Regions from separate parts of the Caldalkalibacillus uzonensis genome, predicted to be linked through region 1. Evidence: riboswitches for the same ligand, from Rfam matches in the RefSeq annotation. Region 1 holds a riboswitch; each other region holds the start of a gene.

Evidence for each region. A riboswitch is a leader RNA that binds a small molecule or an ion and turns the genes downstream of it on or off. The one in region 1 is predicted to bind S-adenosylmethionine.
Region 2: linked by a shared signal. The riboswitch ahead of J2S00_RS11635 (homoserine dehydrogenase) and the one ahead of J2S00_RS05085 (MetQ/NlpA family ABC transporter substrate-binding protein) in region 1 are both predicted to bind S-adenosylmethionine.
Region 3: linked by a shared signal. The riboswitch ahead of J2S00_RS13635 (methionine biosynthesis PLP-dependent protein) and the one ahead of J2S00_RS05085 (MetQ/NlpA family ABC transporter substrate-binding protein) in region 1 are both predicted to bind S-adenosylmethionine.

The regions. Positions count from the first base shown of each region.
Region 1 covers NZ_JAUSUQ010000003.1:100,244-105,368, forward strand. The annotation lists gene J2S00_RS05080 (methionine ABC transporter ATP-binding protein) at 1-346, opposite strand, end outside; gene J2S00_RS05085 (MetQ/NlpA family ABC transporter substrate-binding protein) at 431-1,243, opposite strand; SAM riboswitch class I at 1,338-1,439, opposite strand; gene J2S00_RS05090 (dihydrodipicolinate synthase family protein) at 1,557-2,468, opposite strand; gene J2S00_RS05095 (IclR family transcriptional regulator) at 2,475-3,257, opposite strand; gene J2S00_RS05100 (SDR family oxidoreductase) at 3,515-4,372, opposite strand; gene uxuA (mannonate dehydratase) at 4,415-5,125, opposite strand, start outside.
Region 2 covers NZ_JAUSUQ010000008.1:110,969-116,093, forward strand. The annotation lists gene J2S00_RS11625 (efflux RND transporter periplasmic adaptor subunit) at 1-272, opposite strand, end outside; gene J2S00_RS11630 (c-type cytochrome) at 539-898, opposite strand; gene J2S00_RS11635 (homoserine dehydrogenase) at 1,000-2,340, opposite strand; SAM riboswitch class I at 2,473-2,583, opposite strand; gene mnhG (monovalent cation/H(+) antiporter subunit G) at 2,996-3,370, opposite strand; gene J2S00_RS11645 (Na(+)/H(+) antiporter subunit F1) at 3,348-3,632, opposite strand; gene J2S00_RS11650 (Na+/H+ antiporter subunit E) at 3,634-4,110, opposite strand; gene J2S00_RS11655 (Na+/H+ antiporter subunit D) at 4,118-5,125, opposite strand, start outside.
Region 3 covers NZ_JAUSUQ010000010.1:107,271-112,395, reverse strand. The annotation lists gene cysP (sulfate permease) at 1-403, opposite strand, end outside; SAM riboswitch class I at 834-961, shown strand; gene J2S00_RS13635 (methionine biosynthesis PLP-dependent protein) at 1,062-2,189, shown strand; gene metC (cystathionine beta-lyase) at 2,204-3,391, shown strand; gene J2S00_RS13625 (bifunctional homocysteine S-methyltransferase/methylenetetrahydrofolate reductase) at 3,375-5,125, shown strand, end outside.

The DNA of each region.
Region 1 (5,125 bases):
CGCTACTAGGAAGACCGGCCAGTTTGAGCGGGATAGCAATATTTTCATAGACAGTGGCTGTCTTTAACAGGTTAAACCCCTGAAAGATCATACCAATTTTTTTGCGTACGTCACGCAATTTAGCACTGGATAAAGCCGTAAGTTCAGTTCCGTCAACCCACACCTTGCCCGAGGTGGGGCGCTCCAGTAAATTAACACAACGGATCAAAGTGCTTTTTCCGGCTCCACTGTATCCAATTACACCAAAAATTTCACCTTTTTTCACTTCCAAAGACACTTCTTTTAAGGCCTGTACTTCTTTATTTTTCGAGACAAATGTTTTGGACACTCGCTCCAGCTTAATCATACGTTTTCCCCTTTCCTAAAGAAAATGCCTCATGCAACATGAGGCATTCCTCTGCTATGATCTCCTGCCGTTCAAGAGCAGTTTTTACCATGAGGGAACAACGGAACCCTCAAACCTCTCCTCAATAAACTGCTTCACCTCATCAGAATGATAGGCCTTGATCAGCTTCTCTAAGACAGGATCATCTTTGTTCTCCGTACGCACTGCTATAACATTGACCCACGGAGAATCAGCGGGTTCAATAAAGATAGAATCTTTAGTAGGCACATAACCTTCTTCAATAGCGAAGTTGGTGTTAATGGCTGCGGCTGCTAAATCGTCAAGCACCCGGGCAATGGTGGCCGCCTCCAGTTCAACAAACTCTAGGTTTAAGGGGTTCTCCACTATATCGTGCACAGTGGCCTCTGTGCCAACCCCTTCTGCCAGCTTGATGAGTCCAGCTAATTCAAATAAAATCAGGGCACGGGCTCCGTTTGTCGGGTCGTTGGGAAGACCCAGTTTATCCCCTTCTTTTAACTCACTGAGATCATTAATATGCTTGGAGTAAATTCCCATAGGGAAATTGACTGTGGTGGCTACGTCAATGAGGTCCAGGCCCCGGTCTTCTTTAAAGTTTTCAAGATAGGGAACATGCTGAAAACTGTTCACATCAAGCTCTCCCTCAGCCAAAGCAATATTAGGCATGACATACTCGGTAAAAACTTCGATCTCAATTTCAAGTCCTTCCCGTGCTGCCACCTCAGCCACTTTTTCCATAATTTCTTCGTGTGGACCAGCAGTCACACCAACCCGCAACTTATCTTCCGGAAGTGACCCTCCTGTTTCCTCGCTTCCCCCACAAGCAGCTAATGAGAAGATAAGGATAAGACTGATTAATGCCATTAAGCTTTTGTTCATCGGTTTCTCTCCTCCTGTTGTGTATATCTGTTTTTAAGGGGTATTAAATTAAAAACCTCTCTGACAGACAGAGAGGCTGCTTAACACTTTGAACCTCTTATCTATCAGGAATTAGCACCTTTCTTAACCCGCTCTGGCACGTTAAGAAGGTTGCCGGGCTTCATTGGGCCAGTCCCTCCGCCACTCTTGATAAGAGAAGATATCCTTTTAACTTGTTAAAAAGATTCTTCAACCAGCTGGTTTTTGGCTGCATAGCCTTTAAGTTTTTACATTGATATAAAGTATAGTACAGGAACGATCGAACTGTCAATCATTAATTTAGCAATTCTGCCGCCTGCAACATTTGTTTTAATTGCTCCCGTTTTTCTTCACTGAGAGGCCGGGCTGGAGGTAAAACAGCCGTGGAAATCTCCAATCCCATCAGGCGAATCGCTTCTTTTAGCACATTAACAAAGGGAACGTCCAGTTTGTACATCTCCATTAGTAAGGCCAAACGGCGGTGCAACTGGAGCGCCTTGTCATAATCTCCTGCTTGAAAGGCTTCGTACAAACCAACTGTTATTTCCGGGGCAAAATTGGCGCTGCCCGGGATAGAGCCGTCTCCGCCCAAAGCCAGTGTGTTGAGCAAGTGGTCGTCATAGGCGGAAAATACTGCAAATTCCGGCCGCTTCTGTTTGATTTTGACAATGATCTCCCGGTAATGTCCGGCTGTATCCAAGGTCTCTTTTACACCCATAATGTTCTCATAGTCCATTGCCAGCCGGTACAGGAAATCAGGGGTTATATCCTGGCCGGTCAACAAGGGGAAATTGTAAACCAGGACAGGGAAGCTGACCGCTTCTGCAATGCTGGCGTAGTGGGCATAGAGATGATCTTCTGCCAGTGGCCAATAATAAGGATTGATGACCAGCGCACCATCTGCACCAATCTGTTCGGCATGACGGCTCAGCTCTATTGCTTCCCTGGTGCTGGGGCTGCCGGTACCGATCATGACGGGTACCCGCTGGTCCACATACCTCACAACAAACTCTGCCACCTGCTTACGCTGCTCAAAGCTCATCTGGCTGAATTCGCCACTGGTACCCAACATCAGTAACCCGTGCACTCCGCCTTCAATTAAATAGTCCACTAACTTTTTCATTCCTGCTTCGTCTAACTGTCCTTGCTCATTTACAATGGTGGGGACTGGAGGGATAATCCCTTTAAATGGATTGATTCTTGCCATTGTGTATCATCTCCTTTGACAGGTGTATCCCAACTGGCTAGAAATAAGCTGAGCATAGTACTTGATTGTTAGGCTCAATTCCTGTTCAACACGCTCTTTGGTCATGCGGAACGTAGGACCGGATATACTAATAGCGGCCACAATCTGACCTGCATGATTGCGGATAGGGGCCCCGATGCAGCGGATGCCCTCTTCATGCTCAATATCGTCGATGGCATATCCTTGGCTGCGAACTGCGGACAGTTCTGTCAATAACTTGTTTAAATCTGTAATGGTATTCTCTGTTTTGCGGGGCATCCCTTTGCGGGAGATAATGCCTGCCACTTCATCCTCTTCCAGTTCAGACAGCAGTACCTTGCCAACGGCCGTACAATGCATCAGTACCCGGTTACCCACTTTGGAATGCATACGAATTGTAGTTTCACTCTCAACTTTTTCCACATAAACCACTTCAGCTCCATCACGGACACAGAGATGGATCACTTCATTCGTTTCCCTGCACAAAGCTTCCAAATAGGGCAAAGCCACCTTGCGTACATCCAGATGGTCCATGAGTGAACCATACAAATACAGTATTCTCAGGCCCAGCTGATAGCGGCCGGTTTTAGGATTTTGGCGGATGTATTGGCGTTCCAATAATGTTTTCAGAAAGCGGGAAATCGTGCTTTTGGGCAGATCCAAACGGTTACTCAGTTCAGTCACACCTAATCCGTCCGTTTCCTCAGCCAAACATTCAAGAAGGGTGAGGGCACGATCCACAGATTGGACTATATCTTTACGTGTACTCATTTCTTCATCCCTTTTTACGATAACTTGATGCTCACATTCCAATAAATATAGTATAAACAATCTCGGCATGGTTTTCAAAAAGAAGGGGCCGGGTTGTTTCTGCTGAGTCTGCCCCTTCGAACCTTTTGAGTATTCCTAAAATCTCACCTCTAGCATAGTAATAATGAAATGGACATAAAAAACTTGCTATTTCCTAGCAATATTTGTCATCGTCATTCCAAAAAGATTGCAGGAAATAACAAGTCATCATTGTTGTGTTAAACCCCTGAATAAGCAGAAAAACCACCATCTACAGGCACAACAATACCATTGACAAAGCCCGATGCATGATCATCCACCAACCAGAGGAGCGTTCCAATCAACTCTTCACTTTTTCCAAACCGTCCCATGGGTGTCTGGTTGATGATTTTTTTCGCTCGATCAGTATAAGAACCATCTTCATTAAGTAACAAATTTCTGTTTTGCTCTGTCAGAAAAAAACCAGGCGCTATTGCATTCACTCGTATCCCTACTTTTGAAAAATGTACGGCCAGCCATTGAGTAAAATTGGAAATGGCCGCTTTTGCCGCGCTATAGGCTGCAACTCTGGTCAAGGGTGTAAAGGCACTCATAGAAGATATATTGATAATCGTGGCCCCCTGTTTCCCAATCATATCTTGAGCAAAAACTTGAGTGGGCAACAAGGTGCCAAGATAATTAAGATTAAATACATATTCAATTCCTTCTTGGTTCAAGTCAAAGAAAGTGGTCACTTCTTTTCCTAATTGATCAAGTTCTTCAGGCCAAAAATAGTCCTTCGTGGTCGTTCCTTTAGGATGGTTACCTCCAGCTGCGTTGATCAGAATATCGCATGGTCCGAGACGCGCAATAATTTCTTCTTTTGCCTTCTTTAAAGCTCGTTTATCCAATACATCGGCATTTACACCAATCGCTCGGCCGCCGCGTGCCTGAATCTTATCAACAACCTGATCCAGCTTGGCCTTGGTCCGCCCCAAAACGGCCACCTTAGCTCCACAGATAGACAATGCCTCACAAAATGTGCTTCCTAATACACCGCTTCCACCTGTCACAACAGCCACTTTGTCGTTTAAATCAATTTTAAAAGGGACTTTCATCATTTACCTCCAAAATGAATGATGATAAGGATTACTTTACTATTATACAGTTGCTTTTTGGAGAGCTTCCCAAATGCCATTGAGGTAAGTGGCTCCCAACGCCCTGTCATACAATCCGTAGCCTGGTCTTCCTCTTTCACCCCAAATCATTCTTCCGTGATCAGGACGCATTGGCCCCTTATAGCCTATGTCATGAAATGCTTTTAACACTTCGACCATATCGATGGATCCGTCTGCCGAACGATGAGATGTTTCTACAAATGATTTTTCTCCTGTAATCCGAACGTTACGGCAGTGAGCAAAGTGGATACGACCCATTTGCCCAAAGTATCTAATCATTTCCGGTAGATGATTGCTAGGATCCGCTCCAAGAGAACCCGTACAGAACGTTAACCCGTGGTTCGGACTATCGACCAGGCTGAGTAAACGTTCTAAATTTGTTTGGTTGGTGATAATGCGGGGCAAACCGAAAATGGACCATGGCGGGTCATCAGGGTGAATAGCCATTTTAACACCTACTTCATCAGCCGTGGCTATAATATGTTTTAAGAAATATTGCAGGTTATTCCATAAGTCTTCTTCTGACACGCCTTGATATTGATCAATTAATACTTTTAACTCGCTTTTTTTGTAACTCGTATCCCATCCCGGAAGTTCTAAATCCCCAACCAGCGGGTTCATCCTTTGTATGGTTTCATCCTGATATATAAGGGTGGTTGAACCATCAGCAAATTGGTACTCTAAATGTGAGCG
Region 2 (5,125 bases), on a different contig from region 1:
TCAACCAGAAGCTGTCCTGCTTCAACAAGATCCCCATTGTTGACGTGCACTTTTTTCACCTCCCCGGGCAGGGATGGAAATACAGCAGCTTGCTCGCTGGCCATCACCGTGCCCGAAATGGTGACCGTTTGTTCCACAGTGCCTTCGGTAACGGTCAGAACATCAACAGGATAACGCTCTTCGGCCGCTGGCTCTTCTGGTGCTGTCGTATTGCAGCCGCTCAAAACAATGACAAGCAAAATGACAAGTGGCAATAAACAGGTTTTCCACATCTTCCTTTAACCTCCCCTTATGTTCGCTGCTGGGCGCGATAAAAGTAAGAATAAAAAGTCACGATAACAGTATAAATTCTGACTGACGGGTCAGTCAATAAAGTAAAGTGTGACAAATTGATGACAACCGCCAGTGGTGGACCTTCCTGGCAAACACACTGCCCAGGAGAGGGAGCGGATATGGCAAAGCCTGAAGTGCACTTAAAAAGCACTTCAGGCTTTGCCGCTTCTTGCCCGGTTCAGAGGACCAGCTGCTTGACGGGAAGCTAGTCCAAGGTAAGCAGATAAGCGATGACAGCTTCTTCTTGTCCACCGGCCGTTCCACCGGGCATGGCCCCTATCCCGTTGACCAAAATGTCATGCAGTTGATCAGGGGTGTACTTTGCGGACAATCCATGTAAGGCAGGGCCCATGCCGCCTTCAAGATTCTCACCATGGCAGGAAATACAGTTTTTTTGTACCACGGCTTCCCCTTCAGCAATTAATTGGGCGTCAGCCTCATCTGGTGCTGTTTCCTCTTCGGTCATGTCGTCGTCCGGTGGTGCCTCATCGGCTGGTCCGCACCCACCCACCAACAAAAAAGTAAGCACTGTGCATAACAGCATCCCTCGTTTAAGAAACTTCATCTATGTCTCCTCACTTTCTACAAAGAGGTCAGTCAACGTTAGTATTTGTCACTTTTATTATAAAATACGTGGTTGATGGGAAGAGGCAGCAGTTGTAAGTGCTAGGCATAAGCAGGATGGCTGCCTACATACCGCAGTGCACTTCTAAGCCTGCTGCTAAGGGTAGAGGACTGCCAATCATCTTCATTGATGAGAACCGGGTAAAGGGTTGCTTCTTGACAGAGACTGATCGCTTCCCGCCAGTTGGGATTCAGTTTTAAAAGCCCTGTGCCAAGCTGCTCTGTTTCTTCACAGTACAGCCATTCTCCTTGACAGTTTTTGATCAATCTCTCCAGCCCCTGCTGTCCTTTCGACTGCCGCCAAAAAGCGATAATGTAATCGCTTGTATTGTGCAGGGAGGGCTGATTCTCATCGGCTCTGTTACTTTGCTGTGCATCATTTTCCTCGAAAGGGATCAGAGAGACATTATTGGATGGAACATATCCGGCTTTAAACTGGCGGTGACAGAAGACTAAGTCTTCAAGCATGGCACTCGCTGTTGGCTTCTTGCCTGCTCCAGGTCCTTGGAAGACCAACTGGCCCACCAAATCACCCGTGACCATGATGGCATTTGTTACCCCATTCACTTGGGACAACGGATGTTCAGCAGGTAAAAAGACAGGTTCAACCCGACCTTCAACCCCTCGTGCCGTTTTTGTCAGAAGCGCAGCCAGCTTCAGGGTCAAGCCCAATTGCCCGGCCACTTCCATATGCCAGGGTTCAACTCCGGTAATGCCCCGGCATGTTAAAGTGGCACTGTACTCCCAAGTTCCCGTAACATAATAGGCTAAAATTTGCAGCTTATATAAAGCATCCCATCCCTCAATGTCTGCGGTGGGGTCAGCTTCGGCATACCCTAATGCTTGTGCCTCATGCAAAACGTCACTGAAAGGCTTCCCTTCCTGACTCATCTTGGTCAGGATATAGTTGGTTGTTCCATTAAGGATACCTTGGAGTTGTGAGATTTGATTAAACAGCAAAGAAGTTTTCAAAGCAGACAAAATGGGAATGCCGCCGGCCACACTGGCCTCATAACTGAGGTAGGTCCCGGCTTGCCTGGCGATCTGTTCCAAGCGATGTCCCCGTTTGGCAATCAGCTCCTTGTTGGCCGAGATGACAGGAATGCTGTTTTCTAATAGGTAAGAGACATAAAAGTAAGCGGGATCCACCCCCACAATGGCCTCAAATACCACATCAGGTTTACAGGCGACAAATGACTTAAAATCTGTCACCAGCAGTTCCCGGGGGACATGAGGACGTTCCTTACGGCTGTTTTTGATAAGAATGCTGACTACTTCTACCTCATCACCCAGCAGCCGTGTCAGCCTTTCTTTTTCGGTGGAAATGGCTTCATAGACACCGCTACCCACTGTACCTAATCCCAACAATCCGATCCGCAGCATCAACATATTCCCCTTTCGTTTGCCATTAAGGTCTTCTGCTCAACAGAACCTATTCTCAAGTTCACTACAAACACGATAAATGAAAAACCCCCTTCTTGAGGAAGGGGGTGCATATACTTACAAGCATCCTTCCTCTTATCTCTCGAAGATGGAACCATCTTCGCAGGAATTGGCACCTTTCCAGCCTAAGCTGGCGGTTGCCGGGCTTCATTGGGCCAGTCCCTCCGCCTCTCTTGATAAGAGTGATGACACAAGCTATTCAAATAATCAACATTGCTAATCTTTGGTATTATCTTAAGTGAAATGCCTCTCATTGTCAATCATTATCTGTCCCTTATTTTCTTTTTCAATTTATTCGTGATTATAACCAAAAGCAAGCCGATAATGGCCGCACATACTTCAAGCATGATCACTCCCCCTCAACCAAACTTTTAAATATTTAAAAAGTTTCCTTACACCAATTTTTTTGCTGTTATACAATATGCTGAAAAGTAACAAGGAGGTTCAATCCATCAGTGATTTTGAGTCACTGTGAAAGAGTCTAATCTGTTGTCTGAAGCTGGTGTGTTGTTCGTTAAATGAAAAAACGTGCCCGGGTGTAAAAGGGCACGTAATCACTCGTTGTTTGGTTTCATTTGGAGAATTCAATTGGCTGTTATTTGTTTGAATGCAGCTCCTGATTTTGAGTGTAGTATTGCTTAAGATCATCTTGCACTGATTTTTCCCATAATGGAACTTGAATGTGATAGGCGGCCCGGCAAATCAGATGGCCGGCCACTGGTGCCGTAACAAAGACGAAAACAATACCGAGTAAGAGCCCTGCACTAAAGATGCCTTTGACCCACCAAAAATAGAGGAAAGCCCCGGTCAAAATACACAGGACACCAAGAGTGGAACTTTTGGTGGCAGCATGAGAACGTGTGTATACATCAGGAAGTCTAATCATGCCAATGGCACTTAATAAACTTAAAACCGCACCCAAAAGCAAAAGCAAACCGACAATTCCTTTACTGATCTCGACGACGCTCAATGACAACCCCTCTTTCTAAAAACTTGGCATAGGAAATTGTACCAATAAAGGCCAATATGCCGATCAACAAAATAATTTCCAGGAATGCCTGTGTTTCCAGCATCATGGAGATAATAGCCACCATGCCGATAATGTTGATGCCAATGGTGTCGACAGCAATGATGCGGTCGGGCATGGACGGGCCTCTAATCACACGGTAAAGTGATATAAGAATTGAAGCTGCGATGATCATGAGGGCAGTCATGAGGAGATAAGCAAACATGTTATCTGCTCACCTCCATAATGGCCTGCTCAAAGGAGTCCTTAATTTGGGCAATGGTTTGTTCGGCGTCAGGAATATCTATGGCGTGAATGTATAATATACTTTTGTCCGGGGTGACGCTGACGGTTAATGTTCCCGGTGTCAGCGAAATCAAACAGGCCAAAGTTGTAATTTCCCAGTCAGATTTTAATTGTGTTTCAAAGGCAAAGATCCCGGGACGAATATCCAGATCAGGTTTTATGATTTGCTTGATGACACTAATGCTAGAGAGGATAAGCTCTTTTAAGAACAGCAGCAGCAGCTTGACAACGGCCACAATTTTCTGGCCATAGAACGAATAGGGCAGAAACCGTCTTAAGGCAAAGATGAGTAGAAACCCAAGCACATAACCAATGGAAAATGTGACCAAATCCCAACTGTTATTTAACAAAACCCAGATAAGGGCCAGGATAAGGTTAAGCAAAATTTGAAAAGGCATGATCCATCTACTCCTTTAGCACGGCCTGAATATATAACTCGGGGTTAAGCAATGTTTCGGTTGCAATCTGAATGTAAGGAATTACCCATTCCGCCCCCAGTCCCAGCCCAACGGCCAGGGCAACCAGAAAGCCACAGGGAACAAGGTGACGGGTGATAGAGCCATTCCCTTGGGCTTGATGATTCTTTTCTTCTCCCCAGAAACCGTTCATAAAGATTTTCAGCATGGAATACAAAACCAGCAAGCTTGTCCCCAGACTGACAGCTACCAGCCAATACAAACCTTGCTCCAGGCCTCCCTGAATCAGCAACAGTTTCCCGATAAAGCCGCTTAAAGGAGGAATGCCTGCCAGAGCAAGAGCACCAATGAAAAACATCCAGCCTAGAACCGGATAACGCTTGATCAAACCGCCCATTTTGCGCAATTGACCGGTACCTGCCACGGCAATCATGGAACCCCCCAACAGGAAGAGAAGCGCTTTGATGATCATGTCATGAAGCAGATAATAGATGGCACCGGATAGGGCGGTAGAGGATGATACGGCCAGTCCAAATACAATAAAGCCCACGGCGACCACAATGTTATAGGCCAGAATTTTTCTTACATCCCAGTGTGCCACAGCCCCAAGGACACCCAGCACCATGGTTAGTCCGGCCAGCCAGGCCAGCAGTTGATGTGTCACTTCAGGCTGATGATAAAAAATCAGTGTAAAGGAGCGGAACAAAGCATAGATCCCCACTTTGGTTAACAGTCCCCCAAAAAGAGCCGCAATGGGTGCAGGGGGAGCACTGTAGGAACCGGGCAGCCAGTAATAGAGAAACAAAGCTGATTTCAAACTGAAAACAATCATGAATAAGATGGCTATAACGGTCACAATGCCTTCTTGTCCTACTGCAGCCACTCTGAGCGATAAATCAGCCATGTTTAAAGTTCCCAGTGTGGCATACAGGTAAGCCACTGCCATGACAAACATAACGGAAGAGATAATGTTGACCAGGACGTACTTCAGTGATTC
Region 3 (5,125 bases), on a different contig from region 1:
TGATCCAAAACGAGACAATGTAGAGCAGATTGGAGACATACAAGGCCTGAAAGGCAATGCCGACGCCAACGATCGATCCCACAGTCACTTCACTGGTTGACAAAGGAATACCCAGCAGATTGGCGATAAACAGCGTGCTGGTTGCTCCAACCAAAATAATCAGCACAATCGGCACATTGAGGATATCAGTGGGGATAATCCCGCTGCCGATCGTCTTCACCACTTCTCCGCTGCCCAAGACTGCACCCAAAAAGACTGCTAGAGCCACAAGCAGCAAAGCGAGCGTCTTCTGGCGGACCGCTCCCGCACCATACACCGCACCCATGGTGGCCGCTGCTCCGCTGGCCCCAATATTCATGGCAAAAAACAAGGCAATGACAATGGCGATAAAGGTTAACAGCATCGATTTTCACCTTTACCTTTCTTTCGGTTCTATACATGATACGTGCCAACACGGTTAATAACACAATTCACATTAATCAACTATGAATTATGGAATTTTGCTGTTTTAAAGTATCATATATAATCCCTCGCTGTCTGTCAATTCCTAATTTCAGAAAAGAAGTCAAAAACTTGGGGCCGCTGCAAAAGGATAGACATGAGCCTAAAATGCCCTCTGATAAATAGGTTATAAATTTTCACCTAAATCGGTGATCATTTTTGATAGGAAATCACTGAAAAAGCAGATCATTGAACGACACTGTCCCGTGGGCGTCAATTAACCACATTCCGGGATTGCTAAATTTTTTTACATTTTCCTATTGCCAAATCAATAAATTAGTTATATAGTTGTTTTAATAGTCATACATAACTGAATACGAGTGTTGTTCTTTTTCTTATCCAGAGAGGTGGAGGGACTGGCCCTGTGAAACCTCAGCAACCAGCCAGCTTGTATTGCTGGCCAGGTGCTAATTCCAGCAAGTTGAGTCAAGTTGTCTTGATTCAACTTGAAAGATAAGAGGAAGACAAACTAACGGAAACCCGCTTAGTCTTGCCTTCTTCTTATCAGAAGAAGGCTTTTTTATTTCATCAAAGCAGAGCAAAGGTGGGGATGAGCTAAGATGAGCCAATTGAAACTAGAGTCTCAGCTGGTTCAAATCGGAAACCGCAGTGAGAAAGAAACCGGGACGGTATCGGCTCCGGTCTACTTTTCAACCGCCTACCGCCATGCCGGCATTGGCCAGTCTACGGGCTATGATTACTCCCGTACAGGCAATCCGACCCGGGCCATTCTGGAGCAGGCTATAGCTGATTTGGAGGGTGGCGACCGGGGATTTGCCACCAGTTCAGGTATGGCGGCCATTCAGATTATTTTGTCCTTGTTTGGGCAAGGGGACGAGTGGGTCGTTTCCCAGGATCTCTATGGAGGCTCGTACCGCTTGTTTGAAGAAGGCTGGAAGCGCTGGGGGCTGAACTTCCATTATGTTGATCCACGATGTACAGAGGAAATTGAAAAACGAATCACCCCTCGCACCAAAGCTATCTTTATTGAAACACCGACCAATCCGCTTATGCAGGAGACAGATATCAGTGCGGTCAGCCGGGTGGCTAAAAAACATGGCCTGTTACTGATCGTGGACAACACCTTTTACACGCCACTTTTGCAGCAGCCCATCAAACAAGGGGCAGATATCGTCATTCACAGCGCCACCAAATATTTGGGCGGACACAACGATGTGCTGGCCGGACTGATTGTGGCCAAGGGAGAAGCATTATGTGAACGTTTGTTTCATTATCATAACGCCATCGGTGCCACCCTCTCCCCCCTGGACTCCTGGCTGTTGATGCGTGGTATGAAGACACTGGCCTTACGCATGAGACAGCATGAGGCCAATGCCCGGCAGATTGCCGCCTATTTGCAGCAGCATGACTGTGTGACCGATGTGCTGTATCCGGGCCGGGGAGGGATGCTCTCCTTCCGCATCTTAAAAGAAGAATGGGTCAATCCCTTCCTGCAGCACCTTCAATTAATTACCTTTGCTGAAAGCTTGGGAGGGGTAGAAAGTTTCATCACCTATCCCGCCACCCAAACCCACGCCGACATTCCTGAAGAGGTGCGCACGGCATACGGGGTGTGTAACCGCTTGTTGCGTTTCTCCGTGGGTGTGGAGCATGTGGACGATTTGATTGCCGACTTGGAGCAAGCCTTTGCTGCTTTAAAATCTGGGCAAGTGGAACAAGCCAGATGAGGAGGTCAGCCGAGATGAGTGAAGAATTTTGTTTTGAAACCCGCCTGTTGCACAACAAACATAAATGGGATCCCCACACAGGGGCCGTCAGTGTGCCCATTCACCATGCCTCAACTTATCACCAGCCAAATATTGACCGTTTTGGCCGCTATGATTACAGCCGATCGGGCAACCCGACACGGGAAGCACTGGAAGAAACCATTGCTGAACTGGAAGGGGGCACAAGAGGCTTTGCCTTTGCTTCAGGCATGTCCGCCATCTCCACTGCCTTTCTGCTCTTGTCCAAGGGCGATCATGTCCTCATTTGTGAAGATGTATATGGCGGCACCTACCGCATGGTCACCCAGGTGCTCAGCCGCTTTGGCATCGAGTACACCTTTGTGGACATGACCGATTTGGACCAGGTGGCCTCCCATATCCGCAGCAATACGAAAGTGCTGTATGTGGAAACACCTTCTAATCCTTTGCTCAAAATTACGGATATTCAGGCAGTGGCTAAATTGGCTAAAGCGAACGGCTGCCTGACCTTTGTGGACAATACACTGATGACCCCGGCCTTGCAACGGCCCCTGGAACTGGGAGCTGATGTGGTCATTCACAGTGCCACCAAATTTATCGCTGGCCATAGTGATGTGGTCGCCGGACTGGTTGTGGTCAAGGAACCGGCGCTAGCTGAACAGCTGGCTTTTTTACAAAACGCCTTCGGGGCCATCCTGGGCGTGCAGGATGCCTGGCTGGTGCTCAGGGGGCTGAAAACCTTGTCGGTCCGCTTGAAGCAGTCTACAGCTTCCGCCTATGAGATGGCCAAATACTTACAAAAGGTGCCCGAGGTATTGGAGGTCTATTATCCTGGGCTGCCTTACCATCCCGGCTACCCTATACAGATGCTGCAGACGGATGGGGCCGGAGCGGTCCTTTCTTTCCGCCTGACAGACGGTGAGGCTGTCAAAACCTTTGCCCAGCATGTGCAACTTCCGGTCTTTGCCGTCAGCTTAGGGGCAGTGGAATCGATTTTATCCTATCCGGCCAAAATGTCCCATGCCGCCATGCCCAAGGCTGAACGGGAGAAACGGGGTATTACCGACGGTCTGTTGCGCCTTTCCGTCGGCTTGGAAGATGTACACGATTTAATTGATGACTTTGAACGGGCCTTTGCGGCCCTAAGAAAGGAAGGGAGCGTTAACATTGGCTCTACTGGATGATTTAAAAGACGGCTTGCTGATTGCCGACGGTGCCATGGGCACGCTGCTGTATTCGTATGGTGTCGGCCACTGTTATGAAGAGTTGAATATCTCCCAGCCCGAACAAATTCAAAACATTCACCAGGCTTATCTGGAGGCCGGCGCCCAAGTGCTGCAAACCAACACCTATGCCGCCAATTATACAAAACTGTCCCGCTATGGACTGGAAGATGCGGTAAAATCGATCAATCTGCACGCTGTGCGGTTGGCCAAGGAAACGGCTCAGGACCGGGCCTACGTTTTGGGGACCATTGGGGGCATCCGCGGGGCAGGAAAAAAAGCCATCACGCTGGAGGAAATTAAACGCAGCTTCCGCGAACAGCTCTACTGGCTGTTGCATGAGAAGGTAGACGGTCTGTTATTGGAAACCTATTATGATCTGGAAGAGTTAAAAACGGTCTTGCAGATTGCCAGACAGGAAACGACATTGCCCATTATCGCCCAAGTATCTCTGCATGAGGTGGGTGTGCTGCAAGGCGGCCTTTCGTTAAGTGAAGCCCTTAACCAACTGGAAGAGCTCGGAGCTGATATTGTCGGAGCCAACTGCCGCCTGGGTCCCCACCATATGTTGCGCTCCCTGGAAAACATCCCTCTGCCCAAGCAGGCCTATCTGTCCGCCTATCCCAATGCCAGTCTGCCCGATTATATCGACGGCCGGTTTATCTATCAATCGGAGCCGGACTATTTTGCCCAGCAGGCACGGGCGCTCGTGGAACAAGGCGTGAGATTGATTGGCGGGTGTTGCGGCACCACCCCCGCTCACATCAAAGCAATGGCTGAGACACTCAAAAATGTGAAGCCCATCACCGAAAAAGAAGTACAACCCAAACCGATCGAGATTGAGGCGCATTCAGTATCGCAAGGCGGACAGGAACAGTTGCAGCATGTGGTGAGAAGGCGCAAATCCATTATTGTGGAATTGGATCCCCCCAAACACCTGAACATTGACTGTTTTTTGGAAGGAGCCCAAGCCCTGAAGGAAGCGGGCATTGATGCCTTAACCATGGCTGACAATTCGCTGGCCTCACCCCGGATCAGCAATATGGCCATGGCTGCCTTGATCAGGCAGCACTTCGATCTGCTGCCGCTGGTGCATATCACCTGCCGGGATCGCAACTTGATCGGATTGCAGTCCCATTTGCTGGGCCTCCACTGTTTGGGCATGCATCATGTGCTGGCTGTAACAGGAGACCCAACCAAGATCGGCGATTTTCCGGGAGCCACCTCTGTATATGACTTGTCTTCCTTTGAACTGATTCAACTGATCAAGCAAATGAACAAGGGATTGTCCTTTTCCGGCAAACCGTTAAAACAGCAGACTACTTTCTCTGTTGCTGCAGCCTTTAATCCCAATGTCCGGCATCTGGAGCGAGCCGTGAGCCGCTTGGAGAAAAAAATAGAAGCGGGAGCCGATTACTTTATCAGCCAACCGGTATATGACCATGAGCACATGCATAAGATCCGAGAAGCAACAAAACATTTGCCGGTACCCATTTATATTGGTATCATGCCCTTAACCAGTTCACGTAACGCTGAGTTCCTCCACCATGAAGTGCCTGGTATTAAATTAACTGATGAGATCCGCCAGCGCATGGCAAGTGTGGCTCATGACCCGCACCTTTCCCAGCAAGAAGGGATCTCCATCGCCAAATCTTTGATCGACACGGCCTATAACCTGTTTAACGGCATCTATAT